2 regions of the Streptomyces sp. NPDC007346 genome follow, and region 2 is predicted to be linked to the other one. Evidence: riboswitches for the same ligand, from Rfam matches in the RefSeq annotation. Region 2 holds a riboswitch; the other holds the start of a gene.
The links. A riboswitch is a leader RNA that binds a small molecule or an ion and turns the genes downstream of it on or off. The one in region 2 is predicted to bind S-adenosylmethionine.
Positions count from the first base shown of each region.

Region 1: linked by a shared signal. The riboswitch ahead of AB0917_RS15885 (aminotransferase class V-fold PLP-dependent enzyme) and the one ahead of thrC (threonine synthase) in region 2 are both predicted to bind S-adenosylmethionine.

Region 1 covers NZ_JBEYKR010000051.1:4,248-13,088, forward strand. The annotation lists gene AB0917_RS15870 (Rieske 2Fe-2S domain-containing protein) at 1-372, shown strand, start outside; gene AB0917_RS15875 (cytochrome bc complex cytochrome b subunit) at 369-2,015, shown strand; gene trpD (anthranilate phosphoribosyltransferase) at 2,139-3,203, shown strand; SAM riboswitch class IV at 3,290-3,407, shown strand; gene AB0917_RS15885 (aminotransferase class V-fold PLP-dependent enzyme) at 3,616-4,995, shown strand; gene AB0917_RS15890 (Lrp/AsnC ligand binding domain-containing protein) at 5,059-5,340, opposite strand; partial or broken gene AB0917_RS15895 (rhomboid family intramembrane serine protease) at 5,337-6,120, opposite strand; gene AB0917_RS15900 (hypothetical protein) at 6,314-6,556, shown strand; gene AB0917_RS15905 (NYN domain-containing protein) at 6,596-7,957, shown strand; gene AB0917_RS15910 (NlpC/P60 family protein) at 8,261-8,841, shown strand, end outside.
Region 2 covers NZ_JBEYKR010000052.1:4,548-13,388, forward strand. The annotation lists gene AB0917_RS16085 (hypothetical protein) at 216-947, opposite strand; gene groL (chaperonin GroEL) at 1,182-2,804, opposite strand; gene AB0917_RS16095 (cold-shock protein) at 3,237-3,443, opposite strand; gene AB0917_RS16100 (MoaD/ThiS family protein) at 3,882-4,160, opposite strand; gene thrC (threonine synthase) at 4,243-5,547, opposite strand; SAM riboswitch class I at 5,566-5,693, opposite strand; gene AB0917_RS16110 (glucosyl-3-phosphoglycerate synthase) at 5,847-6,797, shown strand; gene AB0917_RS16115 (trehalose-6-phosphate synthase) at 6,858-8,249, shown strand; gene otsB (trehalose-phosphatase) at 8,290-8,841, opposite strand, start outside.

The sequences.
Region 1 (8,841 bases), on a different contig from region 2:
GAGGGGCTGGAGGAGGAGTCGCACGACTTCCTCTCGCAGATCGCCAAGGCCGCCCTGATGATCGTCCGCATCGAGCCGGACGACATCAAGGACAAGCGCCAGCGCGACTGGGCCCACGAGGGCATCGTGGCCTTCTCCAAGATCTGCACCCACGTCGGCTGCCCGATCAGCCTGTACGAGCAGCAGACACACCACGTGCTCTGCCCGTGCCACCAGTCCACCTTCGACCTCTCCGACGGCGCCCGCGTCATCTTCGGTCCGGCCGGCCACGCTCTCCCGCAGCTGCGGATCGGCGTGAACAGCGAGGGCAACCTCGAGGCGCTCGGTGACTTCGACGAGCCCGTCGGCCCTTCCTTCTGGGAGCGCGGATGAGTACTGCGACAACAACCCCGCCCGCCGACCAGGCGGGACAGCGCAAGGCACCCGCGGGCGAGCGGGTCGCCGACTGGGCGGACGGCCGGCTGGGCATCTACGGCCTGGCCAAGGCCAACATGCGCAAGATCTTCCCGGACCACTGGTCCTTCATGCTCGGTGAGGTCGCGCTCTACAGCTTCATCATCATCATCCTCACGGGTGTGTATCTGACGCTGTTCTTCCAGCCGAGCATGACCGAGGTCGTCTACCACGGCCCGTACGAGCCCATGCAGGGCATCCTGATGTCGGAGGCCTACGCCTCCACGCTGAAGATCAGCTTCGAGGTCCGCGGTGGTCTGCTCGTGCGGCAGATCCACCACTGGGGCGCGCTGATCTTCCTGGCGGCCATGTTCGTGCACATGATGCGCGTCTTCTTCACGGGCGCCTTCCGCAAGCCGCGCGAGGTCAACTGGCTGTTCGGGTTCCTGCTCTTCGTGCTGGGCATGTTCACCGGCTTCACCGGCTACTCCCTCCCGGACGACCTGCTCTCCGGTACGGGTGTCCGCTTCACCCAGGGCGCGATCCTGTCCGTGCCGATCGTCGGTACGTACATCTCGATGTTCCTGTTCGGCGGCGAGTTCCCCGGCCACGACTTCGTGGCCCGGTTCTACTCGATCCACATCCTGCTGCTGCCGGGCATCATGCTCGGGCTGCTGGTGGCCCACCTGATCCTGGTCTTCTACCACAAGCACACGCAGTTCGCGGGTCCGGGCAAGACGAACAAGAACGTCGTCGGCATGCCGCTGATGCCGGTCTACATGGCGAAGGCCGGAGGCTTCTTCTTCCTGGTCTTCGGCATCATCGCGATCATCTCGGCCATCGCCACGATCAACCCGATCTGGGCGCTGGGACCGTACCGCCCGGACCAGGTGTCCACCGGTGCACAGCCCGACTGGTACATGGGCTTCGCCGAGGGGCTGGTCCGTGTGATGCCGGGCTGGGAGATCGTCTTCTGGGGTCACACGCTCAACCTGGGCGTGTTCATCCCGCTGGTCCTCTTCGGCCTGGTGCTCTCGCTGCCGGCGGTCTATCCGTTCATCGAGTCGTGGATCACCGGCGACAAGCGCGAGCACCACATCCTGGACCGCCCGCGCAACGCCCCGACCCGTACGGGACTCGGCGTCGCCTGGATCACGGCGTACTTCATCGGCCTCGTCGGCGGTGGTAACGACCTGTGGGCCACGCACTTCCATCTGTCGATCAACGCCATCTCCTGGTTCGTCCGGATCTTCTTCTTCGTCGGACCGGTCATCGCGTTCATCGTCACGAAGCGGATCTGCCTCGGCCTCCAGCGCCGTGACAAGGAGAAGGTGCTGCACGGTCGCGAGAGCGGCATCATCAAGCGCCTGCCGCACGGTGAGTTCGTGGAGATCCACGAGCCGCTCTCGCAGGGGCAGCTGCACACGCTCACCGCGCACGAGCAGTACAAGCCGCTCGAACTGGGCCCCGAGGTCGACGAGAACGGCGTCAAGCGCAAGATCTCCCCTCTCCAGAAGGTGCGGGCCAAGCTCAGCAAGGGCTACTTCGGCGAGGACAACCAGATCGCCAAGCCCACCGCGGAGGAGTACAAGGAGATCAGCGACGGCCACGGCCACCACTGATCAGCTGAACTGATCGCCACAGCAGGAGCCCCGTCCATCCGATGGACGGGGCTCTTCGCTGTCCCGGTGGCTGGATAGGGTGGAGCCGTATCCCTACCGGCTGTGGACCCCCTGGAGCGGACCATGAACGTTGTGACCCCGAGCGGCGGCGACAGCGTGGCGGACCGTTCCTGGCCCGGCCTGCTGAACCCCCTGCTGCGTGGTGAGAACCTCTCCTCCGAGGAGACGGCCTGGGCGATGGACCGCATCATGAGCGGCGAGGCGACCGACGCGCAGATCGCCGGCTTCGCGGTCGCGCTGCGGGCCAAGGGCGAGACCGTGGAGGAGGTCACCGGGCTGGTGCGCGCGATGTACGCGCACGCCAACACCATCCACGTACCGGGCCGCACCGTCGACATCGTGGGCACCGGCGGCGACCTCGCCAAGACGGTCAACATCTCGACCATGTCCGCGATCGTCATCGCCGGGACCGGCGCGAAGGTCGTCAAGCACGGCAACCGGGCCGCCTCGTCGGCGAGCGGCTCCTCCGACGTGCTGGAGAAGCTCGGCGTCAACCTGGAGCTGACCCCGCAGCGGGTGGTGGAGGTCGCCGAGGCGGCGGGCATCACCTTCTGCTTCGCCGTGAAGTTCCACCCCGCCCTGCGGTACGCCGCCAAGGCCCGCCGAGAACTCGGGGCGCAGACCACGTTCAACATCCTGGGCCCCCTGACCAACCCGGCCCAGGTGCGCTCGCAGGCCATCGGGGTGGCCGACGCCAGGATGGCGCCCATCGTCGCGGGTGTGCTCGCCGAGCGGGGCAACTCGGCCCTCGTCTTCCGCGGGGACGACGGGCTCGACGAGCTGACGACCACCGCCACCTCGCGGGTCTGGGTGGTCCACGAGGGCACGGTGCGCGAGGAGCCCTTCGACCCGCGCGACGTCGGGCTGCCGATCGTCCCCGTCGAGGCCCTGCGCGGCGCCGACGCCTCGTACAACGCCGATGTGGCCCGCCGGCTGCTGGACGGCGAGGGCGGCGCGGTGCGCGAGGCGGTGCTGCTCAACTCGGCGGCGGCGCTGGTCGCGCTCGACCCGGGGCCCGGCACGCTGACCGAGCGGATCGCGGCGAAGATGCTCGTCGCGGCGGAGGCCGTCGACTCCGGTGCGGCCAAGGGGGCGCTGGAGCGGTGGGTGGCGGCGAGCAACGCCTGAACGTACCCGTGATGTGACGCAGGGCGCAGTCCGGATGACGGACTGCGCCCTTGCGTGTGTGCGTACGTATGGCAAGATGCTGCGCAGGTCATGAGTGACAGCGACTACGGCCCCGGCCCGCTGTCCGGCAACCCTCCGTCCGTGGCGGGGTGCCCCGGGTGAAGACCAGGCCGTAGGCAGCGAGGTCTGCGGCAAGCGCGGGCCCCTCGGCGTCCAGTGGACGCCAGCCCCCGGGGTCCTGGTCCCTAGGGAGCCTCTTGTGAGCAAGCGAATGCGTTAGGGCTCGTCCCCGGGCTTTCCGAGCCCCGGGCTGACCGCCCTTCTTCCGCGCACCCTCTTTTCCCACCCTTCCCCTGCGCTGCCGCGTATCCGCCGGCGCACGGATCTCGCCTGCCTCTTACGGGAGTTCGCCATGTCTGTCTCCACCGCTGCCATCGACCCGTCGGTCTGTGCCCCGCTGCCCGTTCTGGGGCAGGATGTCACCGTTCCGCTTGTCACCGGCGGTGAAGTCACCTACGCCGCACTCGACTACGCCGCCAGCGCCCCGGCCCTCCAGCGGGTCTGGGACGACGTCGCCGCGTACGCCCCGTACTACGGCAGCGTCCACCGCGGTGCCGGATACCTCTCGCAGCTCTCCACCGACCTCTTCGAGAACAGCCGCCGCACCGTCGCGGAGTTCCTCGGCTGCCGCGCGGACGACCAGGTGGTCTTCACCCGTTCGACGACCGACTCCCTCAACCTGCTGGCCGCCGCGATCCCGGCGGACTGCCGGGTCTTCGTCTACGAGACCGAGCACCACGCCTCCCTGCTGCCCTGGCGCGACGCCCAGGTCACCTACCTCGACGCGCCCCGCACCCCGGGCCAGGCGGTGGAGACCCTGGAGCGGGCGCTGGCCGACCGCGATCCCTACGGCCCCGCGCTGGTCTGCGTCACCGGCGCCTCCAACGTGACCGGTGAGCTGTGGCCGGTCCAGGAGCTGGCCGCCGCCGCCCACGCGCACGGCGCCCGGATCGTCCTGGACGCCGCCCAGCTCGCCCCGCACCACCCCGTGGACATCGCCGAACTGGACGTCGACTGGGTCGCGTTCTCCGGCCACAAGCTGTACGCGCCCTTCGGCTCCGGGGTCCTCGCCGGCCGCGCCGACTGGCTCCAGGCGGCCGAGCCCTACCTCGCCGGCGGCGGCGCCTCCCGCAAGGTGGCCCGGCGCGCGGACGGCGGCGTGGACGTCGACTGGCACACCACGGCCGCCCGCCACGAGGCCGGTTCGCCCAACGTCATCGGGGTCTACTCCATCGCCTCCGCCTGCAAGGCCCTGACCGAGGCGGGCTTCGACTCCCTGGTCGCCCGTGAGCAGGAGCTGGTGGGCCGGGTCCGCGCAGGGCTCGCAGAGGTCCCCGAGGTGAAGGTGCTCTCGCTCTTCGGCGACGACGCCCCCCGGGTCGGCGTCATCTCCTTCGTGGTGCGCGGCTGGAACAGCTCGCACTTCGCCGCCGCCCTCTCCGCGGAGTACGGCATCGGCGTCCGCGACGGCCTCTTCTGCGCCCACCCGCTGGTGCGCACCCTCCTGGGCAGCGACCCGCAGGACCCGGGCGAGTGCGGCGCGCCGGAGGGAGAGCCGGGCGAGCGGTCCCTCAACGCCATCCGGGTCAGCTTCGGAGCCGGTACGCCGGACGAGCACATCGAGCGGTTCCTGCGTGCGGTCACCGAGCTGGTCCGCGAGGGCGCCCGGTGGAAGTACCGCACCGAGGACGGCCGCTGCGTCCCGGACCGGGGCACGGCCGCCCAGGTCTGAGCCTCGGGAAACACCTCGGCCGGGGACGGGCGCGCTGCCCCTCCCCGGCCGAGAAGCCCGGTGTCACGCGTCGAGGCCGATGGCGAACGCCGCTTCCAGGTCGTGCTGGGAGTACGTGCGGAACGCCACGTGGGTGTCGGTGCCCTCGACGCCCGGGATCTTGCTGATCCGGCCGGGGATGATGTCGGCCAGGTCGTCGTGCCGGGCGACCCGGACCATGGCGATCAGGTCGTAGGTGCCGGTGACGGAGAAGACCTCGCTGACGCTGTCCAGCGCGGCGATGGCCTCGGCGATCTCCGGAATCCGGTCCACGCTGGTCTTGATGAGCACGATCGCGGTGATCACGGCTGGCTGTCTCCCTCGGTGGCCGTGGCTGGAACCCTCACTCTATGGCCTTCCCTCCGGATCGGGCCGGAAGGCCCCGGCCCTTCCCCGACAACGCCCCCAGGCGTAGAGGAACCCCGCCGCGAACCCCGCCACATGCGCCAGATACGCCACCCCCGGCCCGGCGTCCGCGGTCTGGGCTGCCGCCCACTGGAGCCCGAACCAGAAGACCAGCACGATCCAGGCGGGAAAGCGCAGCGGCAGGAAGAAGAGGAACGGGAACAGGCTGGTCACCCGGGTCTTCGGGAACAGGAAGAGGAAGGCGCCGAGCACCCCCGAGATCGCGCCCGAGGCGCCGACCAGCGTCTGCCCCGAGTCCGCGTGCACCGCCGCGTAACAGACCAGCGCCAGGTAGCCGCACCCCACGTAGAAGAGGGCGAACCGCACCCGGCCCATGCGCTCCTCGGCCATCGCCCCGAACACGTACAGGAAGAGCAGGTTGCCCAGCAGGTGCAGCCAACTGCCGTGCACGAACAGCGCGGTGAACGGCGTGAACAGGGCGCGGGCGGAGCCCTGCCACAGCTCGGCCGGGATCACCCCCCACCGCTCGAAGTACCCGGCCTGCGCGGCGAGCAGCGCGTCCTGGCTCCCGTACGAGGCGCCGAACCCGGCCAGGGGGCTGATCAGGAAGATGGCGCAGCACAGCGTGATCAGCCCGTACGTCACCGGCGCCCCGCCCGCCGCGCTGCCCCGGACCCTCCTGGTCGTGGCCCGCCAGTCGATCCGCCGCCCGTCGATCATGTACAGAGCATGACGTACCGGGGGGAACAGGGCGGAGCGCCTCGCCGTGCCGGTGCCTGTACGCGAGGCCGTAGGGTTACGCCAGGACTTCCGCAGTTCGACGGCGCACCGCGAGATCCTTGACGCAGGACAGGAAGCGACGCGACGGCACGCCCGGCGCGCGCTGTCGGAGACGACGAAAGAGGACGCAACGATGACGACGGTTCCCCTGCCGACCGACGGGACCCGCTGGCGCTGCACCCTGTGCGGCAATCTCACGCGCTTCGACGTGACGCGGTCCTCCAAGGTCGTGGAGTACGTCCATCTCGACCTGGCCGGTGAGTCCAGTGTCGAGGAGCGGGAGGTGGTCAGTGAGACCATCGAGTCGGTCCGCTGTCGTTGGTGCAACGCGGTGGACCAGATCGAACTGGTGGACAGGCCGGGTGCCGCCTCCTGAGGGAGCGCACCGACAGACATATCTATGGGGTGACGGACGGTGGATCAGCCGACCAGCGGCGCCGAACCGGCCGACGCGGCCGACGGCGGTGCAGAGGCGCTCGGCCGCCCGCTGCCCGAAGGCGTACGGCGGCGGGTCGTCGCCCTGGTCTCGGACGCCTTCGGCGGCCTGACCGTGGCCGAACTGCCCGCCCAGTTGCGGCAGTACGCCCGGTTCACCCCGAGCCGGCGGGCCAAGTTCGCCGGGAACGCGATGGCCGCCGCCCTGGAGGGCGACCTGCTCTTCCGGCAGCGCATCGGCGAGCGGCTGAGCCAGGCTCAGCCGGAGCTGGCCGGTGCGCTGGAGGCGGGGTCGCCGCCCGCGGCCGCCGACCCCGTCGATGTGGCCGCCGCCGCCTATGTGCTGCGCCCGGCGGGCTGGGTCAAGCTGGTCGAGGCGGCCGGCGAGGAGGTCCAGCGGGCCGACGCGGAGCGGGTGGACGAGGAGACCCGGCGCGAGCTGGCGCGGTTGCGCGAGGAGCTGGAGCGGGCGCGCGCCCACACCCGTAGCGAGACCGAGCGGCTGCGCGCCGAGCTGGACGCGGCCCGCAAGGAGTCCGAGTCGCTCCACCGCAAGCTGCGCTCCGCGCTGAGCGAGGTGAAGCGGGGGGAGGCCGCCCTGCGCCGCGGCACCGCCGAGACCGACGCCGTACGGGCGGAGGCCGCCGTGCAGCTCTCCGCCGCCGAGAGCGAGTCGCGGCGGCTCAAAGGGCGGCTGGGCGAGGCCGAGGCCGCCCTGGAGGCGAGCCGGCGGGCCGCCCGCGAGGGCCGCTCGGTGGAGGACATGCGGCTGCGGCTGCTCCTGGACACCGTGCTGGACGCGGCCTCGGGGCTCCGGCGCGAGCTGGCCCTGCCCCCGCTGACGGCCCGCCCGGCCGACAGCGTGGACGCGGTGGAGCCGGGCCGGATGTCGCCCAAGGACATTGCCGCCAGGGCGCTTTCCGAGACGGACCCGGCGCTGCTCGACCAGCTGCTGGCGCTGCCGCAGGCGCATCTCATCGTGGACGGCTACAACGTCACCAAGACCGGCTATCCCCAGATGCCGCTGGAGAAGCAGCGGTTGCGGCTGCTGGGCGGCCTCTCGGTGCTCGCCGCGCAGACCGGCGCCGAGATGACCTGTGTCTTCGACGGCGCCGAACTGGCCGCTCCGGTGCTGCTCGCGCCGCCGCGCGGGGTGCGGGTGCTGTTCAGCAAGGCGGGGGTCACCGCGGACGAGCTGATCCGTCAACTGGCCCGCGCGGAACCGCCGGGACGGCCCGTCGTGGTCGTCTCCACCGACCGCGAGGTGGCGGACGGGGTGGCCAAGGCCGGTGCCAGGCCCGTTGCGTCCGCTTTGCTTCTCAAGCGGCTTTCGCGCGTCTAAAGGTCGATGCGCCGCATGCGGGACGGATGTGTGGCTTGCCGCTTTTCCGGGAACGTACCGTCAAGTCGCCGCTACACGCGGTGGGGTGAGAGTAAAGAAGTGCCTGGTGTGACAAGAAAAATCCTGTGAGGATTTGAACTGATCACAAGATGGTCACTAGGGTCAGGCCTCGAACCTTCGCACGGTTGATCACCCATCCGGGGTGGCAGTGAAGGAACCGCCTAGTCCGTCATCTGCACGGAGCCGGGGATTCATTCCCCCACAAGCCCGGTAGGCGGCTCGAGGAAGAAGGAGCTCGCCTTCGTGGCGTCCCACCGTCGTCCCAAGCAGCCGAGCCGCACCCGCGTGACCGTGCTCACCGCGACCGCCGCTGCGGCCGTGGCCCTGACCTCCCAGGCCGCCCACGCCGACCCCAAGCCGACCACGAACGAGGTCAAGGCGAAGGTCGACAAGCTCTACCACGAGGCCGAGGCCGCCACCGAGAAGTACAACGGGGCCAAGGAGCAGCAGGACAAGCTCAAGAAGCAGGTCGACGCGCTGCAGGACAAGGTCGCCCGGGGTCAGGACGAGCTCAACGACCTGCGCGGCGAGCTGGGTTCCATCGCCACCGCGCAGTACCGCTCCGGCGGCATCGACCCCTCGATCGCCCTCTTCCTCGCCTCGGACCCGGACAGCTTCCTCGACCAGGCCTCCGCGCTCGACCAGCTGACGGTCAAGCAGACGGAGTCGCTGCAGAAGATCCAGGCCAAGCAGCGCACCCTCGCCCAGCAGCGCAAGGAGGCCCAGGACAAGCTCGGCGACCTCGCCGACGTCCGCAAGGCGCTCGGCGAGAACAAGAAGAAGTACCAGGGCAAGCTGGCCGACGCGCAGCGGCTGCTCAACAG
Region 2 (8,841 bases):
TCTCTACCGTCGGGAAGCAAGGGGGGAACCGGTCGTGACCCGAGTGCGATCCCTCTGCCCGGTCAGGAGCGTCCACCGCTTCCCACCCGCCGCCCACTCGCCTGGCCGGCGCGCTTCAGCACGCCGAAGGATAGCTCGAAGCCGTCCTTTTACCGAACGGCAGTTTAACGACCAGCAGACAGTTTGAGCACCGTGCAAGTCCGGGCCCCGGAGGGTCACCGCCGGCCCTGTCTCCCCGCCGATCCGGGGCTGTACTGGTCAGTGGCCCGCAACGGGAGCGCCGTCGAGCGCGCCGTACCGCCCTGACCGCCGCCCGCGTTCGCCGGGGACGGTGACCTTTGTCGCATGACGAAACCGCCCCAGGCCGCCGTTCCGGTGCCCAGCAGTAGCGGGATCAAGCCATAGCCGACGACCGACGACGAGTGCGCGTACCACCGGCCGCCGTCGGACACCTGGGTCGCGGTGATCGTCGCGGGGTCGTTCCTGCCGTCGTGGTCCGCGAAGAGGATGCGCGTACGCCCGGTCCGGGCCGGTTCGGGCATGCCGTCCACATGGACGCGCAGCGCCCCCGCGGCGACCCGCTCGCGCTCCGCCTCGTTGGCGCGCTGCTGGGCGGGGCTCTCACCGAAGCAGTGCCAGACGGTCTGCCCCTTCTTCGTCCGCGTGTCGTGGCAGTCGATCCGGCCGAAGGTCTCCACCCGCATGCCGAGGAGGCCGGAGAGGCTCGTACCGACCGTCACGATGAACAGCCCCGCCGCGAACAGGGCCGCGCCCGCGAGGACGAGCCCGGCGCCCTTGATACGTCTGGTACACAGCGCTCCGTCCGACCGTCCGCTGCTTAGCCGCTTCCTGTCCGAGCGCCTCCTGGCCCACCGTCCCCTGTCCGACCGCTCCTTGTCCGACCGACCGCGTTCCGGACCGCTGTTCCCCGCCTGCGTAGCCGTCATGGCCGTACCGCCCCCGTTCACGTGCCGCCCGCGTCCCCCGCGCGCGTAACAACCGTTCCCGCATTGTCCCAGGAGCACCCGCCGCCGCCCTGGACACGCCACAGGGGCGGCACCTCCCGTGAAGGAGGTGCCGCCCCTGCGGGACGTACTGGTGCGTACCGCCCCGACCGGGACGTACGCGGAACTTCGATCAGCCGGAGGGCGCCCCGGGCGGACCCGGGGCTCCGTGGCGGATCAGAAGTCCATGTCACCGCCCGGCATGCCGCCCGGAGCGGCCGCGCCGGCCTTCTCGGGCTTGTCGGCGATGACGGCCTCGGTGGTGAGGAAGAGCGCGGCGATGGAGGCGGCGTTCTGCAGAGCGGAGCGCGTGACCTTCGCCGGGTCGATGATGCCCTCGGCGATCATGTCCACGTACTCGCCGGTCGCGGCGTTGAGGCCGTGACCGATCGGCAGGTTGCGGACCTTCTCGACGATGACGCCACCCTCGAGACCACCGTTGACGGCGATCTGCTTGAGCGGGGCCTCCAGCGCGAGCTTCACGGCGTTGGCGCCGGTCGCCTCGTCGCCCGTGAGGTCGAGCTTGTCGAAGACGGCCGAGGCCTGGAGCAGAGCCACGCCACCACCGGCGACGATGCCCTCCTCGACGGCGGCCTTGGCGTTGCGCACCGCGTCCTCGATGCGGTGCTTGCGCTCCTTGAGCTCCACCTCGGTGGCGGCGCCGGCCTTGATGACGGCCACACCGCCGGCCAGCTTCGCCAGGCGCTCCTGGAGCTTCTCGCGGTCGTAGTCCGAGTCGGAGTTCTCGATCTCGGCACGGATCTGCTTGACGCGACCCTGCACCTGCTCGCTGTCCCCGGCACCGTCGACGATCGTGGTCTCGTCCTTGGTGATGACGACCTTGCGGGCGCGGCCGAGCAGGTCCAGGCCGGCGTTCTCCAGCTTGAGACCGACCTCCTCGGAGATCACGGTGCCACCGGTGAGGATGGCGATGTCCGCGAGCATGGCCTTGCGGCGGTCACCGAAGCCCGGGGCCTTCACGGCGACGGACTTGAACGTGCCCTTGATCTTGTTGACGACCAGGGTGGAGAGCGCCTCGCCCTCGACGTCCTCGGCGATGATCAGCAGCGGCTTGCCCGACTGCATGACCTTCTCCAGCAGCGGGATCAGGTCCTTGACGCTGGCGATCTTCGAGTTGACGATCAGGATGTACGGGTCGTCGAGCGACGCCTCCATACGCTCCATGTCGGTGGCGAAGTAGGCCGAGATGTAGCCCTTGTCGAAGCGCATACCCTCGGTGAGCTCGAGCTCCAGACCGAAGGTCTGGGACTCCTCGACGGTGATGACGCCTTCCTTGCCGACCTTGTCCATCGCCTCGGCGATCTTGGCGCCGATCTCGGTGTCGGCGGCGGAGATGGAGGCGGTCGAAGCGATCTGCTCCTTGGTCTCCACGTCCTTGGCCTGCTCCAGCAGAGCGGCGGAGACGGCCTCGACGGCCTTCTCGATGCCCCGCTTGAGAGCCATCGGGTTGGCGCCTGCGGCGACGTTGCGCAGACCCTCGCGGACGAGAGCCTGAGCCAGAACGGTGGCGGTGGTCGTACCGTCGCCGGCGACGTCGTCCGTCTTCTTGGCGACCTCCTTGACCAGCTCCGCACCGATCTTCTCGTACGGGTCCTCGAGCTCGATCTCCTTGGCGATGGAAACACCATCGTTGGTGATCGTGGGCGCGCCCCACTTCTTCTCGAGGACGACGTTACGGCCCTTGGGGCCGAGGGTGACCTTGACGGCGTCGGCGAGCTGGTTCATCCCGCGCTCGAGACCGCGCCGTGCCTCCTCGTCGAACGCGATGATCTTGGCCATGTGAAGTGGTCCTCCCGGACAGGGGTGGATTCTCCGGACCGAGAGGCGCCCGCGACGGACGGCCTGCGTGCGTGGCGGTTCCTTGCCCCGCCGCGCCTGCGGGCCTCACCGGCCCGGTCCAAGTTTCTGTCACTCTCACCTGGAGAGTGCTAATGCCAATGATTAGCACTCGACCCCCGAGAGTGCAAGCGCCTTCGACCAAGGCACGCCATGCGAAACCGGAGCAGAACAGGGCGGAACCAGAGCGTCCGCAGGAGGGAGCCGGAACGGCGTCCGCAGGACTGAGCCAGGACCGCGCCCGCAGGACGGACCCAGCAGCACCGCGTCCGCAGGGCGGAGCCAGGACGCACGTAGGGCCCGATCCCCTGGTGGCGAACTCCGGGGTCGGGCCCTGCGTGCGTGAGTAGTGACGTCGGACGGCCTGCGCCGAGCTCAGCCGACGGCGAGCTTGACCATGTCGGCCTGGGGCCCCTTCTGGCCCTGCGAGATCTCGAATTCAACTCGCTGACCCTCTTCGAGGGTGCGGTACCCGTCCATCTGGATCGCGCTGTAGTGGACGAAAACATCCGCACCACCGTCGACCGCGATGAAGCCGTACCCCTTCTCCGCGTTGAACCACTTGACGGTGCCCTGAGCCATGCCTAACTCCCCTATAACTGGCCCTTGCACGGGACCGCACTTCGCGGCCCCGGGTCGTAACTCACCCTCCGTCAGGAGAGGTGCGCGGCGCCGCAGCGCGTCGACCGCGGCCGAATGTATCCGCCCAACTGCCCTCTGCAACAGGTCAATCGGACGAGAATTCCGGGCACAGGCGAACGCCCGAATATGCGGGATTGCTGAGATTACGGGCAAGTCGGGCCAGGCAAAGGCCACTTATGCCTCAAGGGGTTCACGCACTTTGGCTGCTTCTTATCGGAGCCGGGCGCATTCTCATATGCGGGCGGCATGCGCAGCGAAGGGGGCTTCCCCAACTGTACCGTGCTCAACCATGCAGAATTGCCCCCTCCGCTTTGTGTCGCGGAGGGGGCAACCGGGGTCAGGCGAAGGCGCGGTGGGGGCGCGGCGGCCCCAGGGGGTTCAGCAACCGCCGGCCACGGCCGGGATGATCGAGATGCCGGCGCCGTCCGGGGTGACCGTGTCCAGGCCGCTCTCGAAGCGCACGTCGTCGTCGTTGACGTACACGTTCACGAAGCGGCGCAGCTTGCCCTGGTCGTCCAGGACGCGTGCGGCGATGCCCGGGTGGTCCTTCTCCAGGGACGCGATGACCTCGGAGAGCTTCGCGCCCTCCGCCGTGACCTCGGCCTGGCCGCCCGTGTACGTGCGGAGGATGGTGGGGATGCGGACCTTGACGCTCATGGTGGGTGCCCTTCTTGCTTCGGACGCGGTCTCGGACGCGGACGGCGGTCTCGGACGCGGTCTCGGACTCGGACTCGGTGGGTCAGGCGGAGGCGAGGCCCGCGGCGCGGAACGCGTCCAGGCTCGGCTTGATGGTGGCCGTCGCCTGCGAGGTCGCGGAGACCGCGTCGAGCGTCTTGAGCCCGTCACCGGTGTTCAGGACGACGGTGGTGAGCGTCGGGTCGATGACGCCGGCCTCGACGAGCTTCTTCGTCACGCCGAGCGTCACGCCGCCCGCCGTCTCGCCGAAGATGCCCTCGGTACGCGCCAGCAGCTTGATCGCGTCTACGACCTGCTCGTCGTTCACGTCCTCCACCGCGCCGCCGGTGCGGCGGGCGATGTCCAGGACGTACGGGCCGTCCGCCGGGTTGCCGATGGCCAGCGACTTGGCGATGGTGTCCGGCTTCTGGGGCCGTACGACGTCGTGGCCGGCCTTGAAGGCGGCGGAGACCGGGGAGCAGCCCTCGGCCTGGGCGCCGAAGATCTTGTACGGCCTGTCCTCGACGAGGCCGAGCTTGATCAGCTCCTGGAACCCCTTGTCGATCTTCGTCAGCTGGGAGCCGGACGCGATCGGGATGACGATCTGGTCGGGGAGCCGCCAGCCGAGCTGCTCGCAGATCTCGTACGCCAGGGTCTTGGAGCCCTCGCCGTAGTACGGGCGCAGGTTGACGTTGACGAAGCCCCAGCCCTCGCCGAGCGGGTCGCCGATGAGCTCGGAGCAGAAGCGGTTGACGTCGTCGTAGTTGCCCTCGATGCCGACCAGCTCGCCCCCGTACACCGCGGCCATGACGACCTTGCCCTGCTCCAGGTCGTGCGGGATGAAGACGCACGAGCGCAGTCCGGCGCGGGCGGCGGCGGCGCCGACGGCACCGGCCAGGTTGCCCGTGGAGGAGCAGGAGAGGGTGGTGAACCCGAAGGCGCGGGCGGCCTCGACGGCGATGGCGACGACCCGGTCCTTGAAGGAGTGCGTCGGGTTGCCGGAGTCGTCCTTGACGTACAGACCGCCGGTGACGCCCAGCTCACGGGCGAGGTTGTCGGCCTTGACCAGCTTGGTGAAGCCGGGGTTGATGTTGGGCTTCTCCGCGACGTCGGCGGGGACCGGCAGCAGCGGGGCGTAGCGCCAGATGTTGTTCGGGCCGGCCTCGATGCGCTTCCTCAGCTCCTCGGGGGAGCCGGTGGGCAGGTCGTACGCCACTTCCAGCGGCCCGAAACAGGACGCACAGGCGAAGAGGGGGCCGAGCTCGAAACGCTCGCCGCACTCGCGGCAGGAGAGCGCCGCGGCGGGACCGAGGTCGACGGCCGGGGCGGAAGAAGAAGCGGTGTTACCTGCAACAGTCTGAACAGCCATGATGGCGGAGGCCCTTTCTCCTCATCTTCCTTGTGACGCGTTTCGCCACAAGACGGAATTGGCACCTTCCCCACCGTGACCTCGCGGTCGGTAGGAGGGTTGCCGGGACTTCAACGGGCCGTTCCCTCAGTCCCTCTGGATGAGCTCTGTGGCACTGGATCTTCGATCCAGGCGTTTGTGTGCGGACGGACCCCGACATGCGACGGTCATCCGCGTTGTTCAAGACTGTAACCGAAGGACTGGACTGTTGAGATAGTCGTCCGCACCGCGAGATGGATCACATACGAGGAGTCCCGACCGTGCTCGAAGAGGTGGAACGCTGGCTGACCAGGCGTTCCTGGTCGTCCGCCGACCGCCCGCTGGACCGGCTCACCGACGCCCGGAACGCCGACCCGCACCGCACCTCGGTGAGTGTGGTGCTGCCCGCGCTGAACGAGGAGGCCACGGTCGGCGCGATCGTGGCGACGATCCGGCGGGAGCTGATGGAGAAGGTCCGGCTGGTCGACGAACTGGTCGTGATCGACTCCGGTTCCACCGACGCCACCGCCGCCGTCGCCCGTGCGGCGGGAGCCCGGGTGGTCCACCGGGACGCGATCCTGCCCCGCGTCCCGGCCCTGCCCGGCAAGGGCGAGGTGCTCTGGCGGTCGCTCCTGGTGACCAGCGGTGAGATCGTCTGCTTCGTCGACGCCGACCTCAAGGACTTCTCCGCCGACTTCGTCTCGGGGACGGTCGGGCCGCTGATCACCGACCCCACCGTCCAGTTCGTCAAGGCGATGTACGACCGTCCGCTGGGTGACACCGCAGGTCAGGGTGGTCGCGTCACCGAGCTGGTGGCACGCCCCCTGCTCAATCTGCACTGGCCGCAGCTGGCCGGCTTCGTGCAGCCGCTGGGCGGCGAGTACGCGGTGCGGCGGTCCCTGCTGGAGCGGCTGCCCTTCCCGGTCGGTTACGGAGTGGAGTTGGGGCTCCTGGTGGACGCGCTGCACACCGTGGGGCTGGACGCGCTGGGCCAGGTCGACGTCGGGGTGCGGCGCCACCGCCACCAGGACGGGCAGGCGCTGGGCCGGATGGCGGCGGCGATCTACCGCACGGCGCAGCTGCGGCTCTCCCGGGGCCATCTGGTGCGGCCCGCGCTGACGCAGTTCGAGCGGGGCGATGAGGGGTTCGTGGCGCGCACCCACGCGGTGGACACGGAGGAGCGGCCGCCGATGCGGGAGATCGAGGAGTACGCGGAGCGCCACGCGGCGTGAGGGGGCCTCCCGGGCGGCCCGCGCGTTTGGGGGCTTCCCGAACGGGCTAGGTTCCGCTACATGGTCTCCGAGCACGCAACCCCCTCGACTGCCCAGGTCCTCGTCGCCTCCAACCGCGGCCCGATCACGTACACGCTCGGCGAGGACGGCACGCTCGACGCCAAGCGCGGCGGCGGCGGGCTCGTCTCCGGGCTCAGCGCCGTCGACGACAAGCTGTGGGTCTGCGCGGCCCTCGGCGACGGCGACCGCGAGGCGGTGCGGCGCGGGGTCGGTGAGCCGGGCGTACGGATGCTCGACATCGACGCCCAGGTCCACGCCGACGCGTACAACGGCATCGCCAACTCCGTGCTCTGGTTCGTCCACCACCTGCTCTACCAGACCCCCGTCGAGCCGGTCTTCGACGCGGAGTTCCGGCGCCAGTGGGCCTCGTACGAGACGTACAACCGGGCCTTCGCCCAGGCGCTCGCCGAGGAGGCGGGCCAGGGGGCGGCGGTCCTGGTGCAGGACTACCACCTGGCCCTGGTCCCCGGCATGCTGCGCGAGCTGCGCCCGGATCTGCGGATCGGCCACTTCTCGCACACCCCGTGGGCCCCGGTGGACTACTTCCGGCTGCTCCCCGACGACATCGGCGAGCAGCTGCTGCACGGCATCCTCGGCGCGGACCGGGCCGCGTTCCTGACCCGGCGGTGGGCGGACGCGTTCATCGGCTGCTGTACGGAGATCCTCGGCGGGACGGGCCGCACCAGGATCGGGGTGCACGGGCTCGGGGCCGACGCGGACTTCCTGCGGCAGCGGTCGCACGAGGCGGACGTGGACGAGCGCATGGAGGCGCTGCGGGAGCAGGTGGGCGAGGGCCGGAAGACCATCGTCCGGGTGGACCGCACCGAGCTGTCCAAGAACATCGTGCGCGGCCTGCACGCCTACCGGGCCCTGCTGGAGACCCACCCCGAGTGGCGCGAACGCGTGGTCCACGTGGCCTTCGCCTACCCCTCCCGCCAGGACCTCTCGGTCTACCGGGACTACACGGCGGCGGTGCAGAGCCTGGCCACCGAGATCAACGGGGCTTACGGCACGGACGGTTGGACACCCGTGGTCCTCCACGTGAAGGACGACTTCGCCCGCTCGCTCGCCGCGTACCGGCTGGCGGACGTGGCGCTGGTCAACCCGATCCGCGACGGCATGAACCTGGTCGCCAAGGAGGTCCCCGTCGTCTCCGACCACGGCTGCGCCCTGGTGCTGTCGCGGGAGGCGGGGGCGTACGAGGAGCTGGGCGAGGACGCGATCGTGGTGAACCCGTACGACGTGGTGGGCACGGCCGAGGCGCTGCACGAGGCCCTGTCGATGAGCGCCGAGGAGCGGACCGGCCGTACGAAGCGACTGGCCGAGGCGGCCACGGCGCTGCCGCCGCAGCAGTGGTTCCTGGACCAGCTGGAGGCGCTGCGGCAGGAGTGAGGGGCCGGGGGGCGGCCGGGCGCCCCCCGGGGCCCGCCTCTCAGAGCCGCTCCGCCAGGGCCGCCAGGAAGTCCACCACCGCGGCCGGGCCGGGCACCGACAGGTCGGCGCGCTCGGCCAGTTCGGGCACCTCCGCGCTGCCGCTGCACACCAGCAGCCCCGGGATGCCGTCCTGGCCGCCGCGCAGCTTCTCCACCGTGGCGAAGGCGGCGAGGTCTCCGAGGTCGTCGCCCGCGTACAGGACGGACTCGGCGCCGACCTCGCGTACGTACTCCGCGAGCGCGACGCCCTTGTCCATGCCCGGTGGGCGCAACTCCAGGACCTGGCGGCCCGGTTCGAGGACCAGGCCGTGGCGGGCGGCCAGCTCGCCGAGGGGGCCGCGCAGGGTCTCGAAGGCCGCCCGCGGGTCGTCGGCGCGGCGGGTGTGGACGGCGACGGCCTGCCCCTTCTCCTCGATCCAGGTGCCGTGCCAGGCGGCGAACTCGTGCAGTACGCCGGGGAGTTCGGCCCTCGCCGTGGCGACGCCGGGGTGCGGGGCGGGGGTGTTCACGGCGCCGGTCGCAGCGTCCCAGCGCTCGGCGCCGTAGTGGCC